Regions from separate parts of the [Pantoea] beijingensis genome, predicted to be linked through region 2. Evidence: predicted binding sites of a transcription regulator. Region 2 holds the regulator's gene; the other holds the start of a gene.
What was found. Region 2 encodes sigma-54, which starts transcription at its own class of promoters, with help from an activator protein. Its sites were predicted from a motif close to GTTGGCACANNTTTCGCTNT; they were not measured.
Positions count from the first base shown of each region.

Region 1: glnA (glutamate--ammonia ligase) is a predicted target of sigma-54. The motif match lies at 14,177-14,196, and genes of this name have one in related genera.

Region 1 is NZ_CP071409.1:4,034,678-4,050,776, reverse strand. Features, by position in the region: gene mobA (molybdenum cofactor guanylyltransferase MobA) at 1-182, opposite strand, end outside; gene J1C60_RS18345 (YihD family protein) at 259-528, shown strand; gene J1C60_RS18340 (serine/threonine protein kinase) at 738-1,724, shown strand; gene dsbA (thiol:disulfide interchange protein DsbA) at 1,750-2,379, shown strand; gene polA (DNA polymerase I) at 2,909-5,704, shown strand; gene spfP (small protein SpfP) at 6,092-6,139, shown strand; gene yihA (ribosome biogenesis GTP-binding protein YihA/YsxC) at 6,267-6,905, opposite strand; gene yihI (Der GTPase-activating protein YihI) at 7,585-8,109, shown strand; gene hemN (oxygen-independent coproporphyrinogen III oxidase) at 8,361-9,734, shown strand; gene glnG (nitrogen regulation protein NR(I)) at 9,850-11,259, opposite strand; gene glnL (nitrogen regulation protein NR(II)) at 11,268-12,317, opposite strand; gene glnA (glutamate--ammonia ligase) at 12,621-14,030, opposite strand; gene typA (ribosome-dependent GTPase TypA) at 14,466-16,099, shown strand, end outside.
Region 2 is NZ_CP071409.1:493,578-509,676, forward strand. Features, by position in the region: gene J1C60_RS02275 (glutamate synthase small subunit) at 8-1,426, opposite strand; gene gltB (glutamate synthase large subunit) at 1,547-6,013, opposite strand; gene arcB (aerobic respiration two-component sensor histidine kinase ArcB) at 6,865-9,201, shown strand; gene mtgA (monofunctional biosynthetic peptidoglycan transglycosylase) at 9,994-10,719, shown strand; gene npr (PTS phosphocarrier protein NPr) at 10,778-11,050, opposite strand; gene rapZ (RNase adapter RapZ) at 11,047-11,901, opposite strand; gene ptsN (PTS IIA-like nitrogen regulatory protein PtsN) at 11,945-12,427, opposite strand; gene hpf (ribosome hibernation promoting factor) at 12,707-12,994, opposite strand; gene rpoN (RNA polymerase factor sigma-54) at 13,018-14,451, opposite strand; gene lptB (LPS export ABC transporter ATP-binding protein) at 14,499-15,224, opposite strand; gene lptA (lipopolysaccharide ABC transporter substrate-binding protein LptA) at 15,231-15,782, opposite strand; gene lptC (LPS export ABC transporter periplasmic protein LptC) at 15,751-16,099, opposite strand, start outside.

The DNA.
Region 1 (16,099 bases), 570 kb from region 2:
CGTGTGATATTCCTATTAGCGCTAATCAATGTCTGCTTTACCTGGGGTTGCAGTCGCTGTAAAACATGATGATAGAGAGGTACTCCGTTTAATGAAATGAGCCCTTTGTCTTCACCATTCATTCTGCTGCCACGGCCACCGGCAAGAATAATGCCTGTTATCTCCTGCTGTTGTAAGGACATCCGTACAAAGCCTCTCTTTTAATGTGGTTTTAAGCCTGTTAACGTAACGGCTATTCTCTTTGAAAGGAATGTTGCGATGAAAAACCACCGTCTTAATGAATTAGTCTCTCTTCTTCAGCCTGCATGGCAAAAAGAATCGGATCTAAACCTGCTGCAATTTTTACAGAAACTGGCCAATGAGTCAGGTTTTACTGGCCCAATGACTGAATTGACGGATGATATCCTAATCTATCATTTGAAAATGCGTGATGCTGAAAAGACCGACGCTATCCCCGGACTTAAAAAGGATTATGAAGTGGATTTTAAAACGGCACTATTGCGTGCACGTGGTGTGATTAAGGATTAAGACCTAAGTCTATAAGGTTTGTCATTTAAGCATACTTCCGCTGTGTTTCAGGCTGTCGGCTTGTTACCTGCGTGGCTCTTTATCTTATTCGTGGATTGCGGTAAACGGCTCCCATTCTACCCCAGACAGGATTGTTGCCATCCGGCAACGCGAATTATTTAGGGTATACTGATTGCTGATAAATGTTAGCGAAATGGTGAGCACGTAAAATGACAATACCAGCCTTCAACTTTCAGACGTTAAATCCTGATACGATTATTGATGCGTTATGGGATACGGGCTTACGCGTAGAGTCGGGTCTAACGGCGCTCAACAGTTATGAAAACCGCGTTTATCAGTTTTCAGATGAAGACAAGAAACGTTATGTGGTGAAGTTCTACCGGCCTCAACGTTGGACGCTGGAGCAGATCGAAGAAGAGCATCAATTTTCCGTTGAGTTGGTTGAAGACGATGTCCCGATAGCAGCCCCTATAATGCTACAGGACAAAAGATTACATCAACATGAAGGATTCTGGTTTGCCATATTCCCAAGCCTTGGTGGGCGACAGTATGAGACCGATAACTACGATCATATGGAATGGGTCGGGCGTTTCATTGGGCGAATCCACCAAACGGGTAGAAAAAAACGTTTTACAGAGCGTCCGACTATTGGCTTAAAAGAGTATGTGATCGAACCTCGACAGATATTGGAAGCGACGCCACTGATCCCTAAGTCGCTAAAAATTAAACTGTTGGAAAGCCTTGACCGCCTGATCGATACATTGCAGAGGTGTTGGCATACCAACTGGGCTCCACTGCGTTTGCACGGCGATTGCCATCCCGGGAATATTCTGTGGCGCGATGGGCCACTTTTTGTTGATTTAGATGATGCGCGTAACGGTCCGGCGATTCAGGATCTGTGGATGCTGGTGAATGGTGAACGTCAGGAGCAACGCCTTCAATGGGATATTTTGCTGGAGGCGTATGCCGAATTTAGTGATTTTGACCCACATGAATTGTCACTGATTGAACCTTTACGTGCCATGCGTATGGTTTATTATCTTGCCTGGATTGTTCGCCGCTGGCAGGATCCTGCGTTTCCGAGAAGTTTTCCCTGGATGACAGATGAGGATTTCTGGCGCAGACAGATTTCCATTTTTAATGAGCAAGATAAACTGTTGCAGGAACCGCCACTGCAGTTAATTCCTGCGTTTTGATGTTTTATTAGGAGAGATTTTCACGATGAAAAAGATTTGGTTTGCGTTCGTTGGTTTAGTTCTGGCGTTTAGCGCTTCTGCTGCACAGTTTTCTGATGGACAGCAATACATCACCCTTGATAAACCTGTGACGGGCGAACCTCAGGTGCTGGAGTTTTTCTCGTTTTACTGCCCCCACTGCTATGAATTCGAACGCGTCTATCATGTTAGCGATACCGTGAAGAAGAACCTTCCTGAAAACGTCAAGGTAACAAAGTACCACGTTGAGTTTCTGGGGGGCGATATGGGTAAAACCATTACTCAAGCTTGGGCTGTTGCCATTGCGCTGGGAGTCGAAGATAAGGTTACAGCACCTATTTTTGAAGGCGTTCAAAAAACTCAAACCATCACCGATCCAGCCAGTCTGAAAGACACCTTTGTGAAAGCTGCGGGCATCAAGCCGGAAGATTATGATGCAGCCTGGAATAGCTTTGTCGTTAAGTCACTGGTTGCTCAGCAGGAAAAGGCAGCAGTTGATGTTGACTTACGTGGCGTGCCGGCGATGTTTGTGAACGGCAAATATATGGTAAATAACGGTGGTTTAGACACCAGCTCTATGGATAATTACGTTCAGCAATATGCTAACGTTGTTAAGTTTCTCGTAGCGCAAAAGTAATCATATACCGTATTGGAAAACGTCGGGTTCACCGGCGTTTTTCGCTTTCTTTCCTGCTCTTTACCGCGTAGTCCGGATAGTTATTTCTGGATTAATTGTTTTATTCCACAGGAATTTCTCGCCTGAAACGCGCCTTTATATCCGCAAACTTTCGTGCGTTAGTTCTATTGGCTGATTTGTGGATTTCTCTTCGCTTAATAAGCACGCCGTAGTGCACAGTAATTCGCAGTATTTTGGGGTAAATATTTATATCCACATAAAATGACCTGATAAAAGATGGCTTCATCGTTACCCGAAAAAACATTAACTATATGAAAAGGCTATTTTTTTATTTTTATTGTTTTGAATATTTGTGTAAATAACAATATGTTAGTAAAATTACACACAAACTTATCCACAGGATTGATCGTGGAAGATCTCCCTCAATATCGAAAAGTTTACCGCTTTGCCTCTCAGTAATTTCAACTTTATGCCTTAGCTGTGGCATCCTAAAGTCCATTCAAATGACTAATGAAGACCGTGACGACTTATGGCACAAATTGCAGAAAACCCGCTGATTCTGGTAGATGGCTCCTCGTATCTCTACCGTGCATACCATGCATTTCCCCCGTTAACTAACAGCGCGGGGGAACCGACTGGCGCTATGTATGGCGTGCTTAACATGCTACGCAGCCTTTTGCTGCAATATAAGCCAAGCCATGTTGCGGTCGTGTTTGATGCAAAAGGTAAAACCTTTCGCGATGAACTTTTCGAGCATTACAAGTCACATCGTCCACCGATGCCCGATGACTTACGGGCACAAATAGAACCTCTGCACAAAATGGTTACGGCGATGGGATTGCCATTGTTAGCCGTTACTGGCGTTGAAGCGGACGATGTGATTGGCACCCTTGCGCTGCAAGCAGAGCAACAAGGGCGTGCCGTATTGATCAGCACCGGTGATAAAGACATGGCCCAGTTAGTTACCCCAAATGTCACGCTGATTAATACCATGAACAACGCTATCCTTGGCCCGGAAGAGGTTAAGGAAAAATATGGTATTCCACCGGCGTTAATTATCGACTTCCTCGCTCTGATGGGCGACTCCTCCGATAATATTCCCGGTGTGCCCGGTGTGGGTGAAAAGACTGCGCAGGCTTTATTACAGGGGCTTGGTGGGATCCAAACAATCTACGAGAACCTTGATAAAGTGGCCGATCTCTCTTTCCGTGGGGCGAAAACCATGTCCACCAAACTGGAACAGAATAAAGAGGTCGCGTTTCTTTCTTATCAACTTGCAACGATCAAGACAGACGTCGAACTGGATGTCACCTGTGACACTCTCAACGTCAATGAACCCGCGATTGAAGAGTTATCCGCGCTTTTCAGGCATTACGAGTTCAAACGCTGGACCACGGATTTGGAAGAGGGTGTATGGTTGCAGGGGAAAAAAAGCGGGGCTTCTGTAACAAAGTCGGTAGTGAAAAGCATCGAACAGCAACCAAATGAAGCAGAAATAAACAGTATCCTTTCATCTGATGGCTATGCCACCATCCTTGATGAGCAAACGTTTGAAATATGGCTTGAGAAGCTGAAAGTGAGTGATGTTTTTGCTTTTGACCTTGAAACCGATTCGCTGGATACCATCAGTGCAAACATTATCGGCTTGTCGTTTGCGGTGGCGCCTGGTGAAGCAGCCTATTTACCGGTGGCTCATGACTATCTGGATGCACCCGCGCAACTCGATCGTAATGCGGTACTGGCGCGTCTAAAACCGCTGTTGGAAGATGAAAAAGCCTTAAAAGTAGGGCAAAACCTGAAGTTTGATCGCGGTGTACTAAAGAGCGCGGATATTGAGCTCCGGGGCATTCGGTTTGATACCATGCTGGAATCATACATGCTCAATAGCGTTGTGGGTAAACATGATATGGATAGCCTGGCTTCACGCTGGCTTAACCATAAGACGGTGACCTTCGAAGAGATTGCTGGAAAAGGTAAAAATCAGCTGACCTTTAATCAGATAGCGCTGGAGCAGGCGGCACATTACGCCGCAGAAGATGCGGACGTGACGTTACAGCTGCATTTGAAAATGTGGCCAGAGCTGGAAAAAGAGCAGGGGCCAAGGGCCGTGTTTGACACGATCGAAATGCCGCTGGTTACCGTGATCTCTCGCGTTGAACGTAACGGTGTACTTATTGATCAGGGCATTCTGGCCACGCATTCTAAAGAGCTAACCATCCGGCTTGCGGAACTTGAGCAGAAAGCACATGAGCTGGCTGGCGAGCCGTTTAATCTTTCATCACCTAAACAGTTACAAACTATTTTGTTTGAAAAACAGGGCATCAAACCAACTAAAAAGACGCCGGGTGGTGCTCCATCAACCAGCGAAGAAGTTTTAGCCGAACTGGCACTTGATTACCCCTTACCAAAAATCATCCTTGAGCATCGTGGTTTGTCCAAGTTGAAATCTACTTACACCGATAAACTACCGCTGATGATTAACCCGCATACTGGCCGCGTGCATACTTCTTATCATCAGGCCGTAACAGCTACCGGGCGTTTGTCTTCAAGCGATCCAAATCTGCAAAACATTCCTGTGCGCAATGAAGAAGGACGCCGTATTCGTCAGGCATTCATTGCATCAAAGGGCCATCGTATTATTGCGGCAGACTACTCGCAGATTGAATTGCGCATTATGGCGCATTTGTCACAGGACAAAGGGTTACTCACGGCATTTGCCGAAGGTAAAGACATCCACCAGGCTACTGCAGCAGAAGTGTTTAGTATTTCGCTGGATAAAGTGACTCATGAGCAGCGCCGCAGTGCTAAAGCCATTAACTTTGGTTTGATTTACGGAATGAGTGCTTTTGGTCTTTCACGGCAGTTGAATATTGGCGCGGGTGAGGCGAAAAAGTATATGGACCTCTATTTTGAGCGGTATCCTGGCGTATTGCAGTATATGGAAAGTACACGGCAGCAAGCTTCTGAGCAGGGTTATGTTTCTACCCTTGATGGGCGTCGTCTCTATTTACCTGATATTAACGCCAGCAACGCTATGCGGCGTAAAGCGGCTGAACGTGCGGCAATTAATGCGCCGATGCAGGGCACGGCGGCGGACATTATCAAACGGGCCATGATTGCCGTTGATGGCTGGCTGGAGATGCAGAAGACGACTGATGTGAAAATGATCATGCAAGTGCATGACGAGTTGGTGTTTGAGGTAAAGGAAGAGGCGGTGGAAAGGGCAAGTCAGCAAATTCGGTCGTTAATGGAAGGCTGTATGAAACTTGATGTGCCATTACGTGTGGATGTTGGCGTTGGTGATAACTGGGATCAGGCGCACTAATTGCTCCCTGAATATACTGGGTGCCGTATTAACCATGAAGTCATTCTGGGAACTCAGTAACCTGGACGTACAGATACAGCGAACTGCTGTATGACGAAGAATCATTATGATGACCGACCGGATCGTACTCTCTTCTCGCGTTACCCGGCGGTCATAAGAAAAAAGTTTACTTAATCGGTTCAGCTTCAGCTGCGATAGGGTTATGGCGGTTAAAGCCGCTAAGTTTATATGGTAAAAGCATTTTTTTAGTAATTAAGCTACATGGAGTGCTGTGTTTTGTGACTTGCGTAGGGAAAATACTGCGTTTTGATGAAAATTAACTACAGAAAATGCTTTTTTGGTCAGAAAAAATCAGGTAGAGTTCAAGGCGTAGGGTACAGAGGTAAGATGTTCTATCTTTCAGACCTTTTACTTCACGTAATCGGATTTGGCTGAATATTTAGCCGCCCCAGTCATCTAATGGCTGGGGCGTTTTTTATGGTCGCGACCTTGCCATTTCATTGGCTATTCGTTAGGCGGACCCCGGTGAACCCTCTATAGTCGTCTACCGGGTTGCCACTGTTTACTCTTCTACGATGTAATCTTCTTCTGTTGCGGGTGGGATCTCGCTATACCAGCTGTCCAGTTTTTGACGCAGCTTATCCACGCCGATCTTTTTCAACGATGAAAATAACTCGACCTGTACATCACCCATAAATGCCATAGACGCTTCACGCACCATATTCAGCTGACTTTTTCGTGCGCCAGAAGCCAGCTTATCGGCTTTGGTTAGTAATATCAGAACGGGAATACTGCTTTGTACCGCCCACTGAACCATCGATTGATCGAGGTCTTTTAGCGGGTGGCGAATGTCCATCAATATCACCAGGCCTTTGAGGCAATTGCGCTTTTGCAGATATTCCGCCAGTGCACGTTGCCACTTCTTCTTCATCTCTTCGGGGACCTGAGCGTAACCATAACCAGGCAGATCCACGAGGCGTACGCCCTCTTCAACTTCAAATAAGTTGATCAACTGCGTCCGTCCCGGGGTTTTACTGGTACGCGCAAGGCTTTTTTGGTTAGTTAGTGTATTCAGCGCGCTGGATTTACCGGCGTTCGAACGGCCAGCAAACGCCACTTCAATGCCGGTATCGGCAGGAAGATGGCGAATATCCGGGGCGCTGGTGACAAAATGGGTAACGTGATAATTCCAGCCAGACAAAATAGAAACTCCGAAAGTCGATGTAGCGATGGCGTGATTATACCTGTAAAGCAGACAAAGCGCCCGATAGCCTTTAATACCCTACCTATCCGACCATACGTTGGCAGTTCTTTCTGTGCGACTGAGGTAGCGGCGATGGTAAGCGACAAAGATTTTGGTTTTTTTTTGTTCGGTAATGGTTTTTTCCTCTTTAAGTATGCCAAGTTTACTTGTGAGACATTGACCATTATTTATGACAGCTTAAGCTTCTTTTTATTGATGCCATTAATTATTTATTTTTTATTTATCATATGGTTAGTTTTTTCTCCTTAAACGAAATGCTAACGAACACTTTCCCTGTCTTGTCTGTTTGAGCATTTAGTCTAAAGTAATCCACAGAGTCTGGATGACTCACTTCAGGACGAAGCACTCAGGGATTGTCAGGATGACAAAGAGTCAGGAGCAGGGAATCAGGCTTATGGAACCGGCCTTGAAGGAAAAGGACACGCTCGGGATGAGTGGACAGCAGATGGAAAAACTGGGATGTTGATTGCATAAAAGGATGTAAAGGAAGACCGTCCTTCTACGGAAGGTGCGAAAAAAGGCGACAGGGTGACCTGCCGCCTTTTTTCTTTGTCCGCTTTCTGCTAGATTTCGCCGCAATTCTATACTGAATTAAAAATCTCTGAGAGCAGAAAACATGAAGCAACCTGCACGAGCGCCGCAGGGTAAGACTGCCGCGCCAAAAGCCAAACGTAAAGCATCGCGTGAAGACCTGAACCAGCAAGCCCGCGAACGTAAGCATGAAAAGAAACACCGGGGGAATGCCTCCGGTAGCCGCGCTAACCCCGCGGTTCAGGAGCAAAAAAATACACAAGCTCGCAAGGTGAAAGATCCGCGTATTGGCAGTAAAAAACCGATCCCTCTGGGTGTGGAAGAGCCGGTAACGAAACCCGTTAAGGTGAAAACCGAGAAGGTGGAGAAAAAACCGGTGCTTAGCCCACAGGAAGAGCTGACGCAGCTGGAAAACAGCGAGAGGCTGGATGCATTGCTTGATCGCCTGGAAAATGGTGAAGTCCTTGCGGCCGAAGATCAGGCATGGCTGGATCAGACGTTGGACCGAATTGATGTTCTGATGGAACAGTTAGGCATTGAATTAGGCGATGATACTGAAGATGAAGAAGCTGAAGAAGATATGTACCGCTTGCTAAAAGGTGGAAACTGATTGGCGTTCTGCCGCCAGTTCTGGCGGCATTCTGCCCGTAAAATGCCGTAGCTGGAGACTTCTCTGCTAATGTTTTGGCTTGGATCAATTTTAGTCCTGCTGGTGGCGTGTTATCTGTTTTGGTTATTCGCTAAACTACGGCGTCTGTCGCGGCTGAAGTCCCAACTGCGGCGTGCCACCGTCACCCGGCAGCTGAAACAGCATCCTCCCGCACGACGGTCAGCAAGGCCACGTAAATGGAAGGAGTAATCATGTCACTGCCACTCATTGAATGGGACCTCGATCTCATTCAGAAGTACAATTATTCCGGCCCACGTTATACCTCCTATCCCACCGCGCTTGAATTTAATGAAGGCTATGGCGAAGATGCTTTCTTGCTGGCGGCAAAACGTTATCCCGATCGTCCGCTCTCGCTTTACGTGCATATCCCTTTTTGTCACCGGCTCTGCTATTTCTGTGGATGTAATAAAATTGTTACGCGCCAACAGCAAAAAGCCGATCAATACCTTGATGTGCTTGAACAAGAGATTCGCGCGCGCGCGCCGCTATTTGCCAACCGTACCGTTTCACAGATGCATTGGGGCGGCGGTACGCCAACTTACCTGGACAAAAAGCAGATTACCCGCCTGACAGGTTTATTGCGTGAGTGCTTCCATTTTAGTGCTGACGCCGAGCTATCGATTGAAGTCGATCCGCGCGAAATTGAGCTGGATGTGCTCGACCATCTTCGCGTTGAAGGATTTAACCGCTTGAGCATGGGCGTGCAGGACTTTAACAAGCAGGTTCAGGAGCTGGTCAATCGGGTTCAGGACGAAGACTTTATCTTTGCGCTCATTAAGCGCGCCCGCGACCTTGGCTTTAGCTCAACCAATATCGATCTGATTTACGGATTGCCCAAGCAGACGCCAGAAAGTTTTGCATTTACCCTGAAAAAGGTCGTTGAGCTTGGCCCCGATCGTTTGAGCGTATTTAACTACGCACATTTACCTGAATTGTTTGCGGCTCAGCGTAAAATTAAAGATGCAGACTTGCCTGATGCTCGGCAAAAGCTTGATATTTTACAGCAAACAATCGCTACGCTGACGCGCGAAGGCTACCAGTTTATCGGTATGGATCACTTTGCCCGGCCTGATGACGAACTGGCGATTGCGCAACGTTCGGGATTATTACATCGTAATTTTCAAGGATATACCACACAGGGTGATAGCGACTTGTTGGGGATGGGTGTGTCCGCGATCAGCATGGTGGGTGACAGCTACGCGCAAAATCGGAAGGTGCTAAAAGAGTATTACGCCAGCGTCAGTGCGCAAGGCAATGCGCTGTGGCGCGGCCTTGCATTGACCTCTGATGATTGCCTGCGGCGGGATGTTATCAAGACGCTTATCTGCAATTTTTCGCTGGATTACGCTGCCATAGAGGCGCAATGGCAGATCGATTTTGTGGACTATTTTGCCGAAGATTTAGCGCTACTTGCGCCATTGATTAAAGACGGGCTGGTTCAATGCCACCAGGAAGGCCTTCGGGTAACGCCTAAGGGCCGTTTATTAATCAGGAATATCTGTATGTGCTTTGATAGCTATCTGCGCCAGAAGGCGCGGATACAGCAGTTTTCACGCGTCATCTAATACGGATATAAATTTTCGGTGTCCGCTCAGAATTAAGACGGAGCGGACACCGTCGGTAAAGCGTAAGAAGGCTAAAAATCATTTAATGAATAACCTTCTTACAGTATGCCGATGTTTACTCCATTCCCAGTTCTTTCAGCTTGCGCGTCAGGGTATTGCGCCCCCAGCCCAGCAAACGCGCAGCCTCCTGTTTATGGCCTTGTGTATGTCGCAGAGCAGTGGTCAAAAGGGTTCTTTCCATCTCCGGTTGTGCTTCAGAAAGCAGGTTCTGATGCCCGGAACGCAGTGCGCGATCGGCCCACTGAGCGAGTAAAGTTGCCCAACTATCTGGTAATGACTGAACCGGGTTATCGGGGGTTGTACTCTCAAATAACTCTGGTGGAAGATCCTGAATCAAGACTTCCTGGCCCGCAGCCATCACTGTGAGCCAGCGACAGGTATTTTCTAACTGACGAACATTACCGGACCAGTGAAGCCGGGTTAGCGCCGTTTCCGTTTCCGGATGTAGAATTTTAGCTTCCACGCCAAGTTCACGCGCGGCAACCTGGAGGAAATAGCGCGCCAGCCGTGGAATATCCTCACGACGCTCACGCAACGGCGGTAAATGAACGCGAATGACATTCAGACGATGGAACAAATCTTCGCGGAATTTGCCTTCCTGAACGCGCATTTCGAGGTTCTGATGCGTTGCCGCAATAATCCTGACATCCACTTTTACCGGAGCGTAGCCGCCGACGCGATAAAACTGCCCATCGGCCAGCACGCGCAATAAACGGGTCTGCACATCAAGTGGCATATCGCCAATCTCATCCAGGAACAATGTCCCGCCATCAGCCTGCTCAAAACGTCCCTGACGAATTTGGTTCGCGCCGGTAAAAGCACCTTTTTCATGACCAAAAAGCTCTGACTCAATCAAATCTTTCGGGATTGCAGCCATGTTCAGTGCGATAAAAGGGGATTTAGCGCGGGGGCTATGACGATGCAGTGCATGTGCCACCAGCTCTTTACCCGTCCCTGATTCACCATTAATCAATACGCTGATAGAGGAGCGGGACAGGCGGCCAATAATGCGAAATACATCCTGCATGGCAGGAGCTTCGCCAATGATATCAGTCGTGGGTCCGCTGACCGGCTGATTTCGTGGTTGTTGCTGCTCTTGATAATGGCTAATAGCACGTTCAACCAGCGCCACCGCTTCATCAATATCAAACGGCTTTGGCAGGTAATCAAAGGCACCTTGCTGATAAGCACTGACGGCCGCATCCAGATCGGAATGTGCGGTCATTATGATGACCGGAAGCATTGGATGACGCTGCTTAATCTGCTTAAGTAATGCGAGGCCATCCATACCCGGCATGCGAATGTCTGATAATAAAACATCTGGAGTTTTACTCGCGAGCGCCTCCAGTACATCATTACCGCTGTCAAATGTGGCGCAGCTTAAACCCGCTCCCGTGAGCGCACGTTCAAGTACCCAGCGGATGGAACTATCGTCATCGACGATCCAAACTATCCCTCGTTGCATAGAAACCTCTACTTCCGAATGGGCAGGTAAATCGAAAATTCGGTGTGTCCGGGCCAACTGTTAAACTCTATTTTCCCGGAATGCTGATCGATCAGACTTCGTGCGATAGAAAGCCCCAAGCCGGTTCCTCCCTCGCGCCCACTTACCATGGGATAGAACAGCGTATCTTGCAGCTGTGCCGGGATGCCTGGCCCGTCATCTTCAACATCAATACGTGCGACCAGGCGATAGCGTACGCCGTGTAATGTCAGCTGAAATGCCGTGCGCGTGCGAAGCGTAATCGTGCCACCATCCTCGCCTAACGCCTGTAGAGCATTACGCACCACGTTCAGCAACACTTGTTCAAGTTGATCGGGGTCATGTGGTAATTCTGGCAGGCTGGGGTCGTAATCCCGCACCAGAGATACGTTGTCAGGTAGCTCCATGGAAACCAGATTCACGACGCGCTCAGAAACCTGATGGATACTTTGCGTCACGTGCATACCCGGTTGCTGTGGACCTAACAGCCGGTCAACCAAATTGCGTAAGCGATCCGCCTGCTCAATAATCACTTTGGTGTATTCGGTGAGTGCCGGATCGGGTAGCGCTTTTGCCAGCAGTTGCGCTGCGCCGCGTAACCCGCCTAGTGGGTTTTTAATTTCATGTGCCAGGCCGCGTACCAAATCACGGGCAGCAACCTGCTGTGCGTGTTGAAGTTGTTCCTGGCTAAGGCGGCGCTGGTTATCCATTGGCGCCATTTCCATCAAGATAAAGCCATCCGGCAGGCGTTGGGCGGTGAGCGACATAATATGGGCACGGCTATCCACTACCAACGTCACTTCACTGTCAGTAAAGCCTTGTCCTGCGTCGAGGTTCTCGCGCATAACGTCAATATTTAGCGAGAAGTAACCCATCAGGTCCGGTAACGGGGTACCAAATAGCTTCCGGGAACTTTGTGCCAGCAATTGCTGCGCGGCTGGATTCGCATAATGAATCACTAAGTCGCTATCAATCAGCAAGATGCTATTAATCAGTGAGTTGAGAATCTGCCCAGCATCGGGCAGCGTGTTACTCGCCATGCCGCGCTCTCCTGCACTTTAGCTTGTCTCAACAGGCTATTTTATTGTCCGCTTATTTGTTGCCGGTCATCGCCAGGTTCAGCATGGACCACGACAAACTCATGGCAATAATAACGCCTGGTGAGGCAAGCACCATAATGGTGCATTATATTAGCAATACGTTATCAAGCGGAATGCGTGGAGAAAAAAGCCCATCCGAAGATGGGCTAACATTTCCACGGCAACAACATTGCTGGGGCGTCATCACGCCGCAGCGGTGTCGGCCTCATTCATATTACTGAACTCTGCCACACCTACACGTTATTAAACGCTGTAGTACAGTTCGAACTCAACAGGATGTGGCGTCATACGTACGCGATCCATTTCAGACTTACGCAGTTCAATATACGCATCGATAGCATCGTCAGTGAACACGCCGCCACGGGTCAGGAATTCGCGGTCTTCATTCAACGCGCTCAACGCCTCTTCCAGCGAGCCAGCAACTTTTGGAATCTCTGCTTCTTCTTCCGGAGGAAGATCGTACAGGTTTTTATCCATAGCATCACCAGGATGGATCTTGTTGATGATACCGTCCAGGCCAGCCATCAGCAGTGCAGAGAACGCCAGGTATGGGTTAGCCGCTGGATCAGGGAAGCGCGCTTCGATACGACGGGCTTTCGGGCTGGCAACTACTGGGATACGGATTGACGCAGAACGGTTACGCGCGGAGTAAGCCAGCATAACAGGGGCTTCGTAACCCGGGACCAGACGCTTGTAAGAGTTGGTCGTTGGGTTAGCCAGAGCGTTGATCGCTTTTGCGTGCTTGATGATACCGCCGATGTAGAACAGGGCAGTTTCAGACAGGCCGCCGTATTTATCACCTGCGAACAGGTTAGTGCCGCCTTTGGACAAAGACATATGGCAGTGCATACCGGAACCATTATCACCAAAGATAGGTTTTGGCATAAAGGTCGCGGTCTTACCAAACGCGTGAGCCACGTTGTGCACTACATATTTGTAGATCTGAATCTCGTCGGCTTTTTTGGTCATAGTGTTGAAGCGGGTTGCCACTTCGTTCTGACCAGCGGTAGCGACTTCATGGTGGTGTGCTTCAACCACCAGGCCCATCTGCTCCATGGTCAAACACATGGCAGAACGGATGTCTTGAGAAGAGTCGACCGGTGGTACCGGGAAGTAACCGCCTTTCAGACCTGGACGATGGCCTTTGTTACCACCTTCGTACTCTTTACCGGTGTTCCATGCTGCTTCGATATCATCGATGGCAACGTGAGAACCCGAGGTGGTTGCACCAAAGCGCACGTCGTCAAACAGGAAGAATTCAGGCTCTGGTCCGAACAGAACGGTATCCGCGATACCGGATGAACGCAGGAAGTCTTCGGCACGCTTGGCGATAGAACGCGGATCGCGGTCGTAGCCCTGCATGGTACCTGGCTCAAGGATGTCACAACGGATGATTAGCGTAGAGTCTTCAAAGAAAGGATCGAGAACGGCGGTGGTGGAGTCAGGCATCAGAACCATGTCAGATTCGTTGATACCTTTCCAGCCACCGATGGATGAACCATCAAACATTTTGCCTTCTTCAAAGAAGTCAGCATTGACCTGATGAGCAGGAATAGTGACGTGCTGCTCTTTACCTTTTGTATCGGTAAAACGCAGATCGACGAACTTTACTTCATGCTCGTTCATCATCGACAGAACGTGTTCAGCGGACATACTTAATTCTCCTGGGGTTAGTCATTGTTGCCATGGTTTGAGAACTCAACTTCCGGAACGCCTGACTCTTTGCGTTCAATCGATAATAAAGATCTCAGACAAGCTATCAACCGTTTTAGAAACTGCCGTTTTTACTTGTAAAGATTAAAGCGAAATCTATGCCAACTTTTTTATTTAGGTAAAAAGGCGCTATTATGCGCCCTCTCGTGAAACGAGGAATGCACCATAATGGATGTCGCGCACCATTGTGGTGCTTTTGAATGATTGATGGGCACTATTTTGGTGCAAATGCTGGATGGAGTGCAAACTATTGCACTGTAAAACGGTATAAAAGCAATCCTGACAGTAATCTTTATATGAAATTTGTGATCCTGTTCAGTCCTTCGATTAATCCGTGTACAATAGCGCGCTATTTCTAATGCCTGAGGCAAAGCTGTGATCGAAAATTTGCGTAACATCGCCATTATTGCGCACGTTGACCATGGGAAAACCACCCTGGTTGATAAGTTGTTGCAACAATCTGGTACCTTTGATGCCCGTACCGAAGCAACCGAACGTGTAATGGACTCCAACGATTTGGAGAAAGAGCGTGGAATTACCATCCTCGCGAAAAATACCGCCATTAATTGGAAAGACTATCGCATCAACATTGTTGATACCCCGGGACACGCCGACTTTGGCGGCGAGGTTGAGCGAGTGATGTCAATGGTTGACTCGGTTCTGCTGGTTGTCGACGCAATGGATGGCCCGATGCCGCAAACCCGTTTCGTGACCAAAAAAGCTTTTGCTAATGGTCTGAAACCTATCGTTGTTATCAACAAAGTTGACCGTCCTGGCGCACGTCCAGACTGGGTTGTCGATCAGGTATTCGACCTGTTTGTAAACCTTGATGCAACGGATGAGCAGCTTGATTTCCCTGTCATTTATGCTTCTGCGCTGAATGGTATTGCAGGGCTGGATCACACGGATATGGCTGACGATATGACGCCGCTGTATCAGGCGATTGTCGACCACGTATCTCCTCCTCAGGTTGAGATGGACGCGCCGTTCCAGATGCAGATCTCCCAATTGGACTATAACAACTACGTTGGCGTTATCGGTATTGGCCGCATCAAGCGCGGTAAAGTGAAGCCGAACCAGCAAGTGACTGTTATCGACAGCGAAGGCAAAACTCGCAACGGTAAAGTGGGTAAGGTTCTGACCCATTTAGGTCTGGAGCGTATTGATGCGACAGAAGCGGAAGCGGGCGATATCATCGCGATCACCGGTCTGGGTGAACTCAACATCTCCGATACTATCTGTGATCCTCAGAACGTTGAAGCGCTGCCTGCGCTGAGCGTCGATGAGCCAACGGTAACCATGTTCTTTAACGTCAACACTTCACCGTTCTGCGGTAAAGAAGGTAAATACGTTACTTCGCGCCAGATTCTGGATCGATTGAACAAAGAACTGGTGCACAACGTTGCGTTGCGCGTGGAAGAAACGGAAGATGCGGATGCATTCCGTGTTTCCGGCCGTGGTGAACTTCACCTCTCCGTTCTGATCGAAAATATGCGTCGTGAAGGTTTTGAACTGGCGGTATCCCGTCCGAAAGTTATCAATCGCATGATTGATGGCCGTATGCAGGAACCGTTTGAGAACGTGACGCTGGATATCGAAGAACAGCACCAGGGCGCGGTTATGCAAGCCATGGGCGAGCGCAAAGGCGACGTCAAAGACATGGTGCCGGATGGTAAAGGACGTATTCGTCTGGATTACATGATCCCTGCGCGCGGCCTGATCGGTTTCCGTACAGAATTCATGACCATGACGTCAGGTACTGGTCTGCTGTATTCAACCTTCAGCCATTACGATGATGTGCGTCCAGGTGAAATCGGTCAGCGCCAGAATGGTGTGCTGATTTCCAATGGTCAAGGTAAAGCGGTCGCATTTGCACTGTTCAGCCTACAGGATCGCGGTAAGCTTTTCCTGGGCCACGGTGCTGAAGTGTATGAAGGCCAGATTATCGGTATTCACAGCCGTTCTAATGACCTGACAGTTAACTGTCTGACCGGTAAGAAACTGACGAA
Region 2 (16,099 bases):
GATACGATCAGACTTCCAGGTAGTTCATGATACCGTCAGCCGCTTTACGGCCTTCGGCAATTGCGGTAACAACTAAATCGGAGCCACGCACCGCATCACCGCCAGCAAAGATCTTCGGGTTACTGGTCTGGAAAGCATTTTCCACATTTTCGGTCGCGATGATACGCCCCTGAGAATCCAATTCGACGCTGAATTGTTCTAACCAGGTCATCTCATGTGGACGGAAACCAAAGGCCATCACCACCGCATCCGCCGGTAAAATATGCTCGGAACCCGCGATGATTTCAGCACGACGGCGACCTTGAGCATCTGGCTGACCCATTTCGGTTCGCGCCATTTTAACGCCACAAACGCGGCCATTACCATTGATCTCAATGCCCAGAGGCTGAACGTTGAACTGAAACTCTACGCCTTCTTCACGCGCATTTTTTACTTCACGGCGTGAACCCGGCATATTCTCTTCGTCACGACGATAGGCACAGGTCACATGTGTCGCACCCTGGCGAATTGAGGTACGTACACAGTCCATTGCTGTATCCCCCCCTCCCAGTACAACCACACGTTTACCGTTCATGGTGATGTAAGGCTCTTCTTCCGTATGGGAAAAGCCCATTGTTTCTTTAGTGTTGGCGATAAGGAAAGGCAGCGCGTCGTAAACACCCGGCGCATCTTCATGTTCTAAACCACCACGCATCGACTGATACGTGCCCACGCCGAGGAACACCGCATCAAAGTCAGTGACCAGCTCGCTCATCTGCACATCGCGGCCAATTTCGGTATTGAGTTTAAATTCAATTCCCATTTCGGTGAACAGGTGGCGACGCTTGACCATCACCTCTTTTTCGAGCTTAAACGCAGGGATGCCAAAGGTCAGCAGACCGCCGATTTCAGGGTGGCGATCGTAAACCACGGCTTTTACACCATTACGCGTCAGCACGTCGGCACAGGCTAATCCCGCCGGCCCGGCACCGATAATCGCTACGCGCTTACCGGTGGGCTTTACGTGGGACAGGTCGGGTTTCCAGCCCATCTCCAGCGCTTTATCGTTGATGTAACGTTCAATGTTGCCGATAGTCACTGCGCCAAACTCATCGTTGAGCGTACAGGAGCCTTCGCACAGACGATCCTGCGGACAGACGCGACCACAGACTTCCGGCAAACTGTTAGTCTGGTGAGAGAGTTCAGCCGCTTCAATAATGCGTCCTTCATTGGCCAGTTTCAGCCAGTTAGGAATGTAGTTATGAACCGGACATTTCCACTCACAATAAGGGTTGCCGCAGTCCAGGCAGCGATCGGCCTGCGCTTTTACCTGCCCGTCAGAAAATGGCTCGTAAATCTCCACAAATTCAATCGTGCGGATCTTTAACGGTTTCTTCGGCGGATCAACACGCTGCAAGTCGATAAATTGATACACGTTTTGACTCATAGTAACCTCTTACGTCAGCCCCACCCGGCTATTTCTTTTGCTGCTCTGAATCTGGTGAACCACCAAGGACTGTTCGCCAGATTCAGACGCGACGCGGCAAATACACCAGATGAACCAAACTTACTGCGCCAGCACTCGCAGCTCAGCTGCGGAACGACTACGGTGGCCCAACAATGCTTTTACATCACTGGATTTAGGTTTAACCAACGCGAATTTTGCCGACCAGGCTGGCCAGTTCGCCAGGATCTCTTCACCTCGAGACGATCCTGTATGATGCACGTGCTCGGTAATCAGACCGCGCAAATGCTCTTCATGGATCGCCAGGTCATCTACGCTCAGGACTTCGACCAGTTCCGGGTTAACGCGTTTGCGGAACTCGCCGTCCTCATCAAGCACATAAGCAAAGCCACCGGTCATACCTGCGCCAAAGTTCACGCCGGTACGGCCCATCACGCAGACGATACCGCCAGTCATATATTCACAACCGTTATCACCAATACCTTCTACCACCGTTATGGCTCCGGAGTTACGTACTGCAAAACGTTCTCCGGCCCGGCCCGCCGCAAATAATTTGCCACCGGTAGCACCATACAGGCAGGTGTTGCCGACGATGGTTGCTTCATGGCTGCGGAATGCTGAACCTACCGGCGGGCGTACCGCCAGCATGCCACCAGCCATACCTTTACCAACGTAATCGTTAGCATCGCCGGTCAGCGTAAGTTCAACGCCGCCTGCGTTCCAGACGCCGAAACTTTGGCCTGCTGTTCCGTTAAAGTGGGCACGGATAGGATCGGCTGCCAGCCCCTGATCGCCATGGATCGCGGCGATCGCTCCCGACAAGGTTGCTCCAACGGAACGGTCTGTGTTGCGGATATCAAAGTAGAACGTTTTGCTCTGTTTTGCTTCCACAAATGGCATCGCCTGATCGTGCAATGCCTTATTTAACACACCCTTATCAAACGGCGGGTTGGACTCTGTGCAGTACACTTTTTTACCCGGCATAGGTTCTGCCGTTTCAAGCAGTGAAGAGAGATCCAGGTTCTGCTGCTTGGCGGTAAAGCCGTCCAGTTCTTCCAGCAGTTCAGTACGGCCAATCAGGTCTACCAGACGTTTGACGCCCAGCTCAGCCATGATTTCACGCGTTTCCTGCGCAATAAACTGGAAGTAGTTAGTCACGCGGTATGGCAGGCCGTGATAATGGTTTTTGCGCAGTTTTTCATCCTGAGTTGCGACGCCCGTTGCACAGTTATTCAGGTGGCAAATACGCAGGTATTTACAACCCAGTGCGACCATAGGGCCGGTACCAAAACCAAAGCTTTCCGCACCTAAAATTGCGGCTTTAATGATATCGCGCCCGGTTTTAAGTCCGCCATCGACCTGCAGGCGAATCTTATGTCGCAGGCCGTTAGCAACGAGTGCTTGCTGTGTTTCAACCAGCCCTAATTCCCACGGACAGCCGGCATATTTTACCGAGCTCAGCGGGCTGGCGCCTGTACCGCCATCGTAACCTGCGATGGTGATCAGATCGGCATAGGCTTTAGCCACGCCGGTGGCAATCGTACCCACGCCGGGTTCGGATACCAGCTTCACCGAAATCATTGCTTTCGGGTTAACCTGTTTCAAATCAAAAATCAGTTGTGCCAGATCTTCAATCGAATAGATGTCATGGTGCGGCGGTGGTGAAATCAGCGTAACGCCCGGCACCGAGTAGCGCAGTTTGGCAATATACGGCGTGACTTTATCACCCGGTAACTGCCCCCCTTCACCGGGTTTTGCCCCTTGAGCCACTTTAATCTGGATCACATCCGCATTGACCAGATAAGCCGGTGTCACACCAAAGCGACCGGAGGCAACCTGTTTAATACGTGAAACTTTATTCGTTCCGTAGCGCGCGGGATCTTCACCGCCTTCGCCGGAGTTGGAGTAACCGCCCAACCCGTTCATAGCTTCAGCCAGCGATTCATGCGCTTCGGGGCTTAATGCGCCGATAGACATAGCTGCGGTATCAAAGCGTTTAAACAGTTCGGTTGCGGGTTCAACGTCATCCAACGGGATGGTTGCGCCATCAGGCTTTATGGCCAGCAGATCGCGTAGGGCAGCGACAGGACGTTCGTTAACGAGTTTTGCATACGGCTGATAATCGCTGTATTCACCGCTATTAACTGCTTTTTGCAGCGTGGCCACAACGTCCGGATTATAGGCGTGATATTCGCCACCGTGGACGTATTTCAATAATCCACCTTGTTCCAGTGGCTTGCGTTGTAGCCATGCGCGTTTGGATAAGTTCAGCAGGTCCTGCTCAAAGTCGCTGAAATTTGCGCCGCTGATGCGGCTGACCACGCCCTGGAAGCAGAGCCCAGAAACGTCAGCATGAAGACCCACAGCTTCAAACAGCTTCGAACAGCGATAAGAGGCGATAGTCGAAATGCCCATTTTGGACATAATCTTGTATAAGCCCTTATTGATGCCGTTACGGTAGTTAAGCATCAGCGTGCGGTAATCTTTTTCGATCACACCGCTATCTGCCATTTTTGCCAGCGATTCGTAGGCGAGATACGGATAAACCGCCGTCGCACCGAAGCCAAGCAGTACGGCAAAATGATGTGGGTCGCGTGCGCTGGCGGTTTCAACGATGATGTTGGCATCGCAGCGCAGATTCTTATCGACAAGGCGCGATTGAACGGCGCCAACAATCATCGGCGCAGGTACAGGCAAACGGCTGGTACCGATCGCGCGATCGGAAAGCACCAACAGCACCGTGCCGCCTTGAATCATTTTTTCAGCAGTATCGCATAGCGCAGTAATGGCTTCTTCCAGCGACTGTTCCTCGGGATTAAAGGTACAATCCAGCGTATCTGCGCGGTAGTACTCACCTTCCATCGTGGTCAACTGCTGGAAGTCGGAAAACAGCAGGATCGGCGATTTAAAACTCACGCGATGCGCCTGTCCCTCTGCTTCGCAGAAGACGTTCATTTCACGGCCGATACTGGTTGCCAGCGACATTACGTGATTTTCACGTAGCGGATCGATTGGCGGATTAGTGACCTGCGCAAATTGCTGTCTGAAATAATCATAGATGATGCGTGGGCGGCTGGAGAGCACGGCAAACGGCGTATCATCACCCATTGAGCCGACGGCTTCCTGGCCGTTTTCGCCCAGTACACGAATAATGGAATCCAACTCTTCGCTGCTGTACCCAAACTGTTTCTGATAGGTCGATAGCTGGAGATCGTCAAGTTCGCGGCTGCCGACACGATCATCAGGCAGATTTTCAAAGGGGACCAGACGGCGAACATTTTTCTCCATCCACTCTTTGTAAGGGTGGCGGCTTTTCAGATCGTTATCCGTTTCGGCGGAGTGCAGGATTCGGCCTGCCCGGGTATCGATAACCATCAACTCGCCGGGTCCTACTCGCCCTTTTTCAACGACTTCATCTGGCTGGTAGTCCCAGATCCCGACTTCGGAGGCGCAGGTGATCAGTTTGTCTTTAGTAATGACATAACGTGCAGGGCGGAGACCATTGCGATCGAGGTTACAGGCGGCATAGCGGCCATCGGACATCACGATGCCAGCAGGGCCATCCCAAGGCTCCATATGCATGGAGTTAAAATCAAAGAAGTCGCGCAGCTCCGGATCCATATCCGGATTGTTCTGCCAGGCTGGTGGAACCAGCAGGCGCATTGCACGGATAAGATCCATACCGCCACTCAGGAACAGCTCCAGCATATTGTCCATTGAGCTTGAGTCGGAGCCGGTTTCGTTAACGAAAGGTGCGGCGTCCTGCAGGTCCGGGATCAACGGTGTTTTAAACTTGTAGGCACGCGCCCGCGCCCATTGGCGGTTGCCCGCAATTGTATTGATCTCACCGTTGTGCGCCATATAGCGGAATGGCTGGGCTAATGGCCAGCGCGGTACGGTATTGGTGGAGAAGCGCTGGTGGAACAGGCAGATGGCCGATTCCAGACGCAGATCCGCGAGATCCAGATAGAAGCGCGGCAGGTCTGCTGGCATGCACAGACCTTTATAAATATTGACCTGGTTTGAGAAGCTACAGATATAAAAATCTTTATCCTGCAGGGCTTCAACGCGCTTTTCAATACGACGGCGCGCCATGTACAGGCGGCGTTCCATATCACGCGGTCGCCAGCCTGCCGGTGCGTTGATAAATAACTGCTCAATGCGCGGCAGAGAGGAGAGGGCAATCTCACCTAAGACGTCTTCATTGGTAGGCACATCGCGCCAGCCAACGATTGACAGCGTTTCACGCAGGACTTCTTCCTCAACGATGCGGCGACTTTCGCTCGCTTTTTCATCATCTTTATTGAGAAAAAGCATACCAACAGCGTAATTTTTTGCCAAACGCCAGCCACGTTCTTCCGCCACGACGCGGAAGAAACGGTCCGGTTTTTGTAATAGCAAGCCACAGCCATCGCCGGTCTTGCCGTCAGCAAGGATCGCCCCCCGATGCTGCATGCGGGCCAGTGCGTGAATAGCGGTACGCACTACCTTGTGGCTAGGTTCGCCTTCTATGTGGGCGATCAGGCCGAAACCACAGTTATCCTTTTCAAGGGATTTATCGTACAACATATCAGTGAACCTCCCCAGGCTCTGCGGGATTCCCTGCGCCGACGACAGGCAGGCGTAGAAAGGGCTTGGCGACAAGTTTGCGCATCTTGCGCTTATCACGATGTCGCCCCTCTTTAATGGCCTTTAGCGTCGGTGTCACAAGTATTGAGGACTTGCTTCAGAGGGAATCTCAATTACTGCATAAATATGACGAGTGCAACACTCGTCCAGAAAGCTTCCAGCGGATTTCCAAGTTATCGGGAAAGCGTACAGAGGTCAAATAGCGTTCTTAATGTTGATTTTTGTCATATTTTTAAGGTTATCCGATTGATTTAAATGGTTTTTATTGTAGAAATTATCGTGAGATATTGATGATGGCTCGCATCTGAAATGTGAGCTGACTCACTATAGTGCAGTCGCCAAATCTCTGCACCATGCTGGTGCTGATAATATTTGTAGTATTTAATGCTGGTAAAATAAAAAAAACCGCATGATAAAACTATTTTTAATCCTTGTGCATATTTGAATCAAATAGCCTGCCTGCATTAGTAAAATTAATCACGACAGGAGTGATTAATTCTTCGATAAAATTGAATTGTTATTCATTTTGATAAAAGGAAGCCTGATGACCGAGGGAGGTCACTATGTTGAAATGCGCGAATTGCAGAGAATAGCCTATAGACAGACGCGGTCCATCAGATTATGCAGTTGCAAAAATTAGTCAATAGCTTTCTCGCCGCGGGCACCATAAAGCGAGTAAGAAAGGTCTGCACGCACTAAAAAAGGGCGAAATAAGCCATTTTCCCTCTGTGGCGACTAAGTTAGCGTAATTGCGATATGATTGAGCGATTCGAGCTGGAAGGAAGCCCTCTATGAAGCAAATTCGATTGTTAGCACAGTATTATGTTGATTTGATGGTGAAGTTGGGCCTGGTACGTTTTTCACTGCTGCTGGCATCGGCGCTGGTCGTGCTGGCGATGATCGTACAAATGGCGGTGACAATGTTATTACGCGGCCATGTTGAAAGCATTGATGTGGTCAGATCGGTATTTTTTGGGCTGTTGATCACGCCGTGGGCGGTTTATTTCCTTTCTGTAGTTGTTGAGCAGCTTGAAGAGTCGCGGCAGCGCTTGTCGCGTCTTGTGGACAAATTAGAGGAGATGCGGAACCGGGATCTGGAGTTGAATCAACAGATGAAAGGTAATATCGCGCAGCTTAATCAGGAGATTTCAGATCGTATTAAGGCGGAAGAAGCACGCTTGCAGGCGATGGAAAAGCTCACGGAAGAGATGACGCGTCGTGAACAGGCGCAAATTGAGCTGGAGCAGCAATCATCCTTTCTGCGTTCATTTCTGGATGCATCGCCCGATCTGGTCTTCTACCGCAATATCGATCAACAGTTTTCAGGCTGTAATCGGGCGATGGAGTTACTGACTGGTAAAAGCGAACGCCAGTTAATTGGCCTGACACCCAAAGATGTTTATGACGAAGATGCGGCAACCAAGGTATTGGAAACCGATGACAAAGTGTTTCGTCATAACGTTTCGCTGACCTATGAGCAATGGCTGCAATATCCGGATGGCAGTAAAGCGTGTTTTGAAATCCGTAAGGTGCCGTATTATGACCGCGTAGGGAAACGTAGCGGGCTGATGGGATTTGGACGCGATATAACCGAGCGTAAGCGCTACCAGGACGCGTTAGAGAATGCCAGCAGGGAGAAGACTACCTTTATCTCAACTATCAGCCACGAGCTTCGTACGCCGCTTAATGGCATTGTGGGGCTGAGTCGTATTCTGTTAGATACAGACCTGAATCCGGAGCAACTGAATTACCTGAAAACTATCCACGTGTCTGCAATTACCCTCGGCAACATTTTTAACGACGTGATCGAGATGGATAAAATCGAACGTCGTAAAGTTCAGCTTGATAACCAGCCCATCGACTTTACAAGCTTCCTTGCAGACCTGGAAAACCTTTCAGGTCTGTTAGTGCAGCCCAAAGGGCTGCGGTTTATCTTACAGCCGGATCTACCGCTGCCGCACAAAATTATTACCGATGGTACACGCCTGCGCCAAATCCTGTGGAATTTAATTGGTAACGCGGTGAAGTTTACTCAGCAGGGCGAAATCGTGGTTCGCGTCCGCTATACACAGGACGAGAGCTTATGCTTTGAGGTGCACGATTCTGGTATGGGCATTCCCCAGGATGAGCAAGACAAGATCTTTGCAATGTATTACCAGGTTAAGGACCAGCACGGTGGCAAGCCAGCAACTGGAACGGGAATTGGTTTGGCGGTATCACGACGTCTGGCGCAGAGTATGGGCGGCGATATCACTGTACTCAGTGCACCGGGACAAGGCTCCTGTTTTACGGTGGTGATCCACGCCCCGCGTGTGGCTGAAGAGGTGGAAGATGAAAGGCTTGAGGATGAAATGCCGCTGCCAGCTCTGCATGTGTTGTTGGTGGAAGATATTGAACTGAACGTTATCGTAGCACGCTCGGTACTCGAGAAGCTGGGCAATAGCGTTGAAGTGGCGATGACCGGCACTGCGGCGTTGGAGATGTTTGAGCCGGATGAGTTCGATTTGGTTCTGCTGGATATTCAGTTGCCGGATATGACGGGACTGGACGTTGCGCGTGAAATTCATCAGCGATTTGGTGATCGAACACTGCCGCCATTGATCGCACTAACGGCTAACGTGCTGAAAGATAAAAAAGAGTATCTCGAAGCCGGTATGGACGATGTATTGAGTAAGCCTCTGGCGGTTCCGGCTTTAACGGCGATGATCAAGAAATTCTGGGATCACCATAATGAACATAGTGAAGTCGAGGGTAATGCTATGGACGAGAAGAAATTGACGTTGCTTGATATCGCGATGCTGGAACAATACCTGGATTTGGTTGGCCCATCGCTCATTTACCAGAGCCTGGAAATGTTTGAACAGATGATGCCGGGTTATCTCGCTGTGCTGGACTCGAATATGATGGCGCGCGATCAAGCAGGTATAGCTGAAGAGGGCCATAAGATCAAAGGTGCTGCTGGTTCGGTAGGGCTTAAGCATTTGCAGCAACTGGCACAGCACATTCAGAGCCCTGAATTACCGGCATGGTGGGATAACGTGCAAGAGTGGATTGATGAACTAAAACAGGAATGGCGTAATGACGTTCGGGTGCTGCGTGATTGGGTTGCCATAGCAGAAAAAAAATGACCCCGACCGAGGCCGGGGTGCGCTAAATACTGCGCCAACACCAGGGAAAAAGGTCACCTTTGCTATTCTTAGAGAAATCATACGGGGCAAAGGTTTGGTATTGGTTGAAACGCTTAGTTACACCTTAGCAAATCTCTGAATACGTGTTACAAGATTCATTAAAATGTGTGATATGGAACCGCGTTTGCACACAGAAAACATTAATTTGCTGACACAGTCAAGTAAGGAATTAGTTTATGCAGTGTATTGGTGCATTTTTGAACGATTCTGGCACTTTTCGTGGCCATTGCGTTGACGATGTACCTTTTACTCTACCTTCAATTAAATATGCGAATCAGTATACCGTAACGTTCGTAATGAAAAATCTCGCAACCCCTTGTAAAAAATAATAATAGATATTAAAGGAGGCTGATTTCAGGAACAGTTTCCTGGAAGAGTCCTGAACCGATTGTGAGTGAGTTTAAGCTGCTAACCATACTAAGCCGATGTGGCAGCCTTGAGGGATATTTTTAGGGAATCTTAGACTAACTCTAAATAGGCGGTATGCCACCGTCAGTGGAAGAAATTGTGCCTTTAAAGGGAATTTGCAAAAGCTTTCCCATGTTATTTATAAGCAATGTAAATCAATTGAATATGGCGACATAACTGCTCGCTCCCTTGGGATTCGTTATTTCATGAAGGTGATGCATACGACTGGAACCGATCCCATTAACGCCGGTGTTGTGAGGGCTGCGTTTAATCGCTGCGCTATATGAAAATGTTAAGTGAGTGACAAGTGACGGATATGATTGCATGAGAAAGCGTAAGGGGAGGCTGCTGCAGAAGCTAAAAGCCTGGGGATTACGCGTTGTTCTTAGCCTGGTGGGCATCTGGCTTGCAGGTATTGTTGCCTTTGCTTTTTTCCCCGTGCCGTTTTCTGCGGTTATGGTGGAACGTCAGCTTAGCGCGTGGCTCAAAGGGGACTTCGCTTATGTGGCGCACTCGGATTGGGTGGATATGGACGCTATCTCGCCATGGATGCCATTAGCTGCTCTGGCTGCAGAGGATCAAAAGTTTCCAACGCATTGGGGATTTGATGTTGAGGCGATCTCCTCGGTACTGGAAAATGAGCCAGGTGCCAGACAAATCCGCGGGGCTTCAACACTTTCTCAGCAGACCGCGAAGAATGTCTTTCTCTGGGATGGACGTAGCTGGATCCGTAAAGGGCTGGAGGCGGGAATTACGGTGGGAATTGAAACGGTATGGACAAAGCGTCGCATACTGACGGTCTATCTCAATGTTGCCGAATTTGGTAATGGTGTATTTGGCGTGGAAGAAGCTTCACAGCGCTTTTTTCATAAGCCTGCCAGCAAGCTAACGCAATCTGAAGCGGCATTGCTGGCGGCGGTACTGCCTAATCCACATCAGTTCAGAGTCAATGCGCCTTCCAGCTATGTGCTGCGGCGTCAGCAATGGATTTTGCGACAGATGCGGCAGTTGGGAGGGGAAGGCTTCTTGCGTCGGCATAAACTGGATTGAAAGTGGGTCGGCTGAAAGCTGCAGGACGGGATAGGCTATATCCGCCATCGCGGCGTGATTAGTCCTCGTCAAAACCCGCGTTAAAGAGCTCAACCACGGCTGATAACGCCGCTTCCTCTTCGGGCCCACTGGCCTCTACCTCAATATGGCCACCTTTGGCTGAATCAAGCATAAGCAGCGCAATGACGCTGCTGGCCTCAGCCTCTGTTCCCGCTTCGTTACGGAGCAAAACTTCAGCGTCAAAGCTTTGAACCAGCTCGAATAATTTCATTGCCGGACGGGCATGCATACCAAGTTTATTCTGAATTTCAACGGTTTGCTTTACGGTCATGATTTGCGTTTTTCCAGCGTACGATGGCGTGACTGCACGTTTTTGCCACGAGAACGAAAATAGTCGGCCAATTGTTCCGCAATATAGACGGAGCGATGTTTTCCACCCGTACAGCCAATGGCAACGGTCAGATAGCTACGATTATTGGTTTCCAACATTGGAAGCCATAACTCCAGGTAGCTGCGCGTTTGATAAATAAAATTATGAACCTCGGTATGGCGATCGAGGAAGGCTGCAACTGGCCGGTCAAGCCCGGTCATCGGGCGCAATTTAGGATCCCAATGCGGATTGGGTAAGAAGCGAACATCAAACACATAATCAGCATCGATGGGGATACCGTGCTTGAAGCCAAATGATTCAAACACCATAGTCAGTTCACGTTCACGTTTGCCCAATAGACGTGTGCGCAGCATTTCAGCCAACTCGTGTACCGACATCTCTGAGGTGTCGATGATCAGGTCTGCGCGTGAACGCAGTGGCTCCAGTAAATCGTTTTCTTCATCAATGGCGCTCTCCAGCGAAAGATTCTTGCTGGAAAGAGGATGCAGACGGCGCGTATCGCTATAACGGCGAATTAACGTGTTGCGATCGGCATCAAGAAATAGCAACTGTGGAGAGAAGCTTTCCGGGAGGCTGGTTAGCGCTCTTTCAAAAACTTCTGGCGACTCTGGCATGTTACGAACATCGATGCTGACCGCCGCAGACATATTGCGGTCGGCCAATGAGTTCGCCAGTTCAGGCAACAGCACTACCGGCAGGTTATCGACACAATAAAATCCCATGTCTTCGAGTGCACGCAGCGCGACGGATTTACCTGAACCAGAGCGTCCGCTGACGATCATCAGCACCATTAACTTTTCTCCCGATTAATACGGCCTCCCGGCCGCATATGACTTAGTGGCTCTCTTCCTGGTTCTCAGTGATGATATCGTACAATTCTTTATCACTCTGTGCCGCACGCAGGCGACGGCAGACTGTCTTATCTGCGAGGCGCTTTGCAACGAGTGATAAAGTATGAAGATGGGTTTTGCACTGATCGGCGGGAACTAACAGAGCGAAAAGCAGATCGACCGGCTGATTATCGATGGCATCAAAGGCAATTGGCTGATCGAGACGGATAAACACACCAACGGCACGTAGTGTATCTTCTTCCAGCTTGCCGTGTGGGATAGCAATACCATTACCAATCCCTGTACTGCCCATACGCTCGCGCGTAAGAATGGCGTCAAAGATTATCTGGTGCGGAAGATTGAGCTGCTTAGCCGCTAATTCGCTGATAATTTCCAGCGCACGTTTTTTGCTCTGACAGTGTACGCCGCTACGGGTACAGGACTCATTGAGAACGGCGCTTAATTCCAGTGTTAGATCATTGTTCATCATAGTTTCACTTACGTGTTCACTTATGCCTGACTTATTTCGCTACTCTACTCGCCCTGGAGTGAGAAAAGCACCAAATAGTTCACGGCAAAATACGTTAATAGCAACGGGCCGTATATACAGCAGGGCGGAATTTCTTCCGCCCTGTCAAAGGGAAAACATCTGTCTGTAGCTCCCTTGCTGTTTTTAGTCTCTGAGGTCGCAATGGTATCAGTGGCTTACTGCCATACTCATTACTTTGGGCATTAACGTCCCGTCGCCCGTAACGCAATCGTGAATTTAGCGTTGTTTTAACTTGTCTTTGTGTTTATTAAGTTGGCGAGCGAGTTTATCAATTAACCCGTCAATCGCCGCGTACATATCTACCGCTTCCGAGGTGGCGTGCAACTCTCCTCCATTCACATGCAGCGTTGCGTCCGCAACTTGCGTGACTTTTTCCACCTTAAGAACAATATAGACCTGATTGATACGATCAAAGTATTGTTCCAGTTTGGCAAATTTTGCGTTCACAAATTCCCGTAATGGTTCTGTGATCTCAACGTGTTGCCCAGTGATGTTTAGCTGCATAGTGTCTTCCTTCTCAGTTCAGATCAAACCAATTGCTTGCGCTGGTTTGAGGGCGGGATGGATAAAGACTCTCGGTATTTCGCGACGGTGCGCCGCGCAACCATAATGCCTTGTTCTGAAAGCATAGTGGTTAATTTGCTATCGCTCAGTGGCTTGGCGGGATTTTCCGCCGAAATAAGTTTTTTTACCAGTGCGCGAATAGCCGTTGAGGAGGCTTCTCCGCCTCCTTCGGTATTAACATGGCTGGAAAAGAAGTACTTCAGTTCAAAAATGCCTCGTGGGCTGTGCAAATACTTTTGTGTCGTCACTCGGGAAATAGTTGATTCATGCATATCAACGGCCTGTGCGATATCAGCCAGTACCATCGGGCGCATAAACTCCTCGCCCTGTTCAAAAAAAGCCTGCTGTTGTTCGACAATGCAACGCGTGACTTTTAGCAAGGTATCATTGCGGCTTTCAAGGCTCTTAATCAGCCATTTAGCTTCCTGCAGGTTGCTGCGAATAAATTGTGTATCGCTATCATTACGCGTACTGGCACCAAGAGAGGCATAATGCTGGTTGATTTTTAAACGCGGGACGCTGTCTGAATTCAACTCAACGACCCAGCGGGTGTTGTTCTTACGCACCAGTACGTCAGGAATAACATATTCTGGCTCGCTGGTATTGATCGACTGGCCGGGCCGTGGATCCAGTGACTGGATCAGCAGCACTGCAGCTTTCAACACGTCTTCTTTAAGGCGTGTGACGCGCATCAGGCTGCGGAAATCATGGTTGGCCAGCAGATCAAGGTGTTCGCTCACGATCAGGCGGGCTTCTTTTAACCATGGAATATCCGCGCCGTACTGTGAGAGCTGAACCAGCAGGCAATCACGAAGATCGCGGGCACCAACACCAACGGGATCAAAACGTTGGATTCGTTTCAGGACGGCTTCAACTTCATCCAGCAGTACGTCTTCATCGCCGATGCTGTCACGGATCTCTTCGAGGCCAGCGGTAAGGTAGCCCATATCGTCAATAGCGTTGACGAGCGAGGTCGCAATCGCGCGATCGGTATCGGTAAACGGCGTGAGCTCAACCTGCCACATCAGATAATCTTGCAGTGACTGCGTCGTTTCACCCTGGTAAATCGGTAATTCATCATCGCGGTAATCAGTACCGGTACCCGAAGGTGTTCCTGCCGTATAGATCTCATCCCAGGTTGCATCAAGGGGGAGTTCTTCCGGCATATCTTTCTGTTCCAGCGCTTCTCGCGTATCAAGCGCTTCGCTTTCCTGATATTCCCGCGCATCAACTTCGTCGTGAATATCGGTCTGCTCAAGCAGTGGATTGCTTTCCAGCGCCAACTGAATTTCCTGCTGGAGTTCAAGCGTAGAGAGCTGTAGCAAACGAATAGCCTGCTGCAATTGCGGCGTCATCGCGAGCTGTTGGCTAAGCCTGAGTTGCAAACCTTGCTTCATGTTCAGGTTATCAATTCCTAAAAAAACATGCGTGGAAAAACACCATATCAGAGTCGGAACTCATTACCCAAGTAGACACGCTTAACTTGTTCATCGGACAGGACTTCTTCCGGAGTGCCATGAGCAATCAGACGGCCCTGACTGACGATATAAGCGCGCTCACAAACGGCCAGCGTTTCGCGAACGTTGTGGTCGGTAATTAATACGCCAAGGCCGCTGTCACGCAGGTGCTCAATGATTTTTTTAATATCAATAACGGAGATGGGATCGACACCAGCAAAAGGCTCATCCAGCAGAATAAACTTAGGATTGGCCGCCAGAGCCCGGGCAATTTCCACGCGACGGCGTTCGCCACCGGAGAGCGATTGCCCCATATTGTCACGCAGGTGCTCGATATGAAACTCTTCCATCAGTTCACGAGCGCGATCTTCGCGTTGCTCACTGGTTAAATCATCCCGTATTTGCAAGACGGCCATCAGGTTGTCATACACGCTGAGGCGCCGAAATATCGACGCTTCCTGCGGCAAATAACCGATGCCGCGACGTGCGCGGGCATGTAAGGGCAGGATACTAATATCCTCATCATCGATGACGATACGGCCCGCATCACGCGGAACGATGCCCACAACCATGTAAAACGTCGTGGTCTTACCAGCACCGTTTGGGCCAAGCAGACCGACAATTTCACCCGATTTAACTTCGAGACTGACATCTTCAACTACACGACGGCCTTTATAGGCCTTCGCCAGTTTTTCAGCAATTAATGTTGCCATAGCGAATTAGTTACTCTTTTTTTGGCCATTAGGCTGTGTGCCTTTGTCCTGCAATTGGGAAGGCACGAGTACGGTTGTTACGCGTTTACCCGTGCTGCCATAGGCTTGCATTTTTTGTTCTTTCACCAGATAAGTGATGCGATCGCCTTTGACATTGCTGTCGAGCTGTTCGAGATAGGCGTTACCGGTGAGTTCAACCAGGTCCTTCGCCAACTCATAATGCATTTTTTGCGCGTGCCCCTGTACCGGTTTACCATTGTCTTGCATTTGGTAAAAGGTTGCAGGTACGCCATAGGCATCAACGATGGTCTTATTACTGTCGCCACCAGGACGCGTGACGACCACTTTATCGGCGGTAATTTTTATCGATCCTTGGGTCACAATTACCTTACCGGTAAAGGTGGCTACGTTGCCTTGCATATCAAGTGATTGATTCTCAGAATCAATATTAACCGGCTTGTCCGAGTCACCAGTAAGCGCCAGTGCGGGAACGCTGGTGGCTAAAAGAGCACTAAGCAGAAGTACCTTAAGGCTGTTGTTGTGTATTTTGCATTTCATATGAGGTTTTGACCTTTTCAATCAACTCGGCAGTTTTCGTCCGTAAGTTTCCACGCATCTTCATACCGGTAGAGTTAAAGCTGCGGCCATAAAGTGTGACCTGATCGTCTGATGTCACATCTTGCGTGACCAGGTTGACCTGAGCATTATCGGTTTTGATGCGCTCAAGCTGAGAATCTTTGGTCAGGCTGTTTACTTCAACGTGTCCGTAAAGGAACAGCTTACGATCCTTTGTCAGTTTGGCTTTATCCGCTCTTACCGACCAGGTTGGGATTTTATTGTCGTCATAGGTGGTCATGATGGGATTATCAAACCAA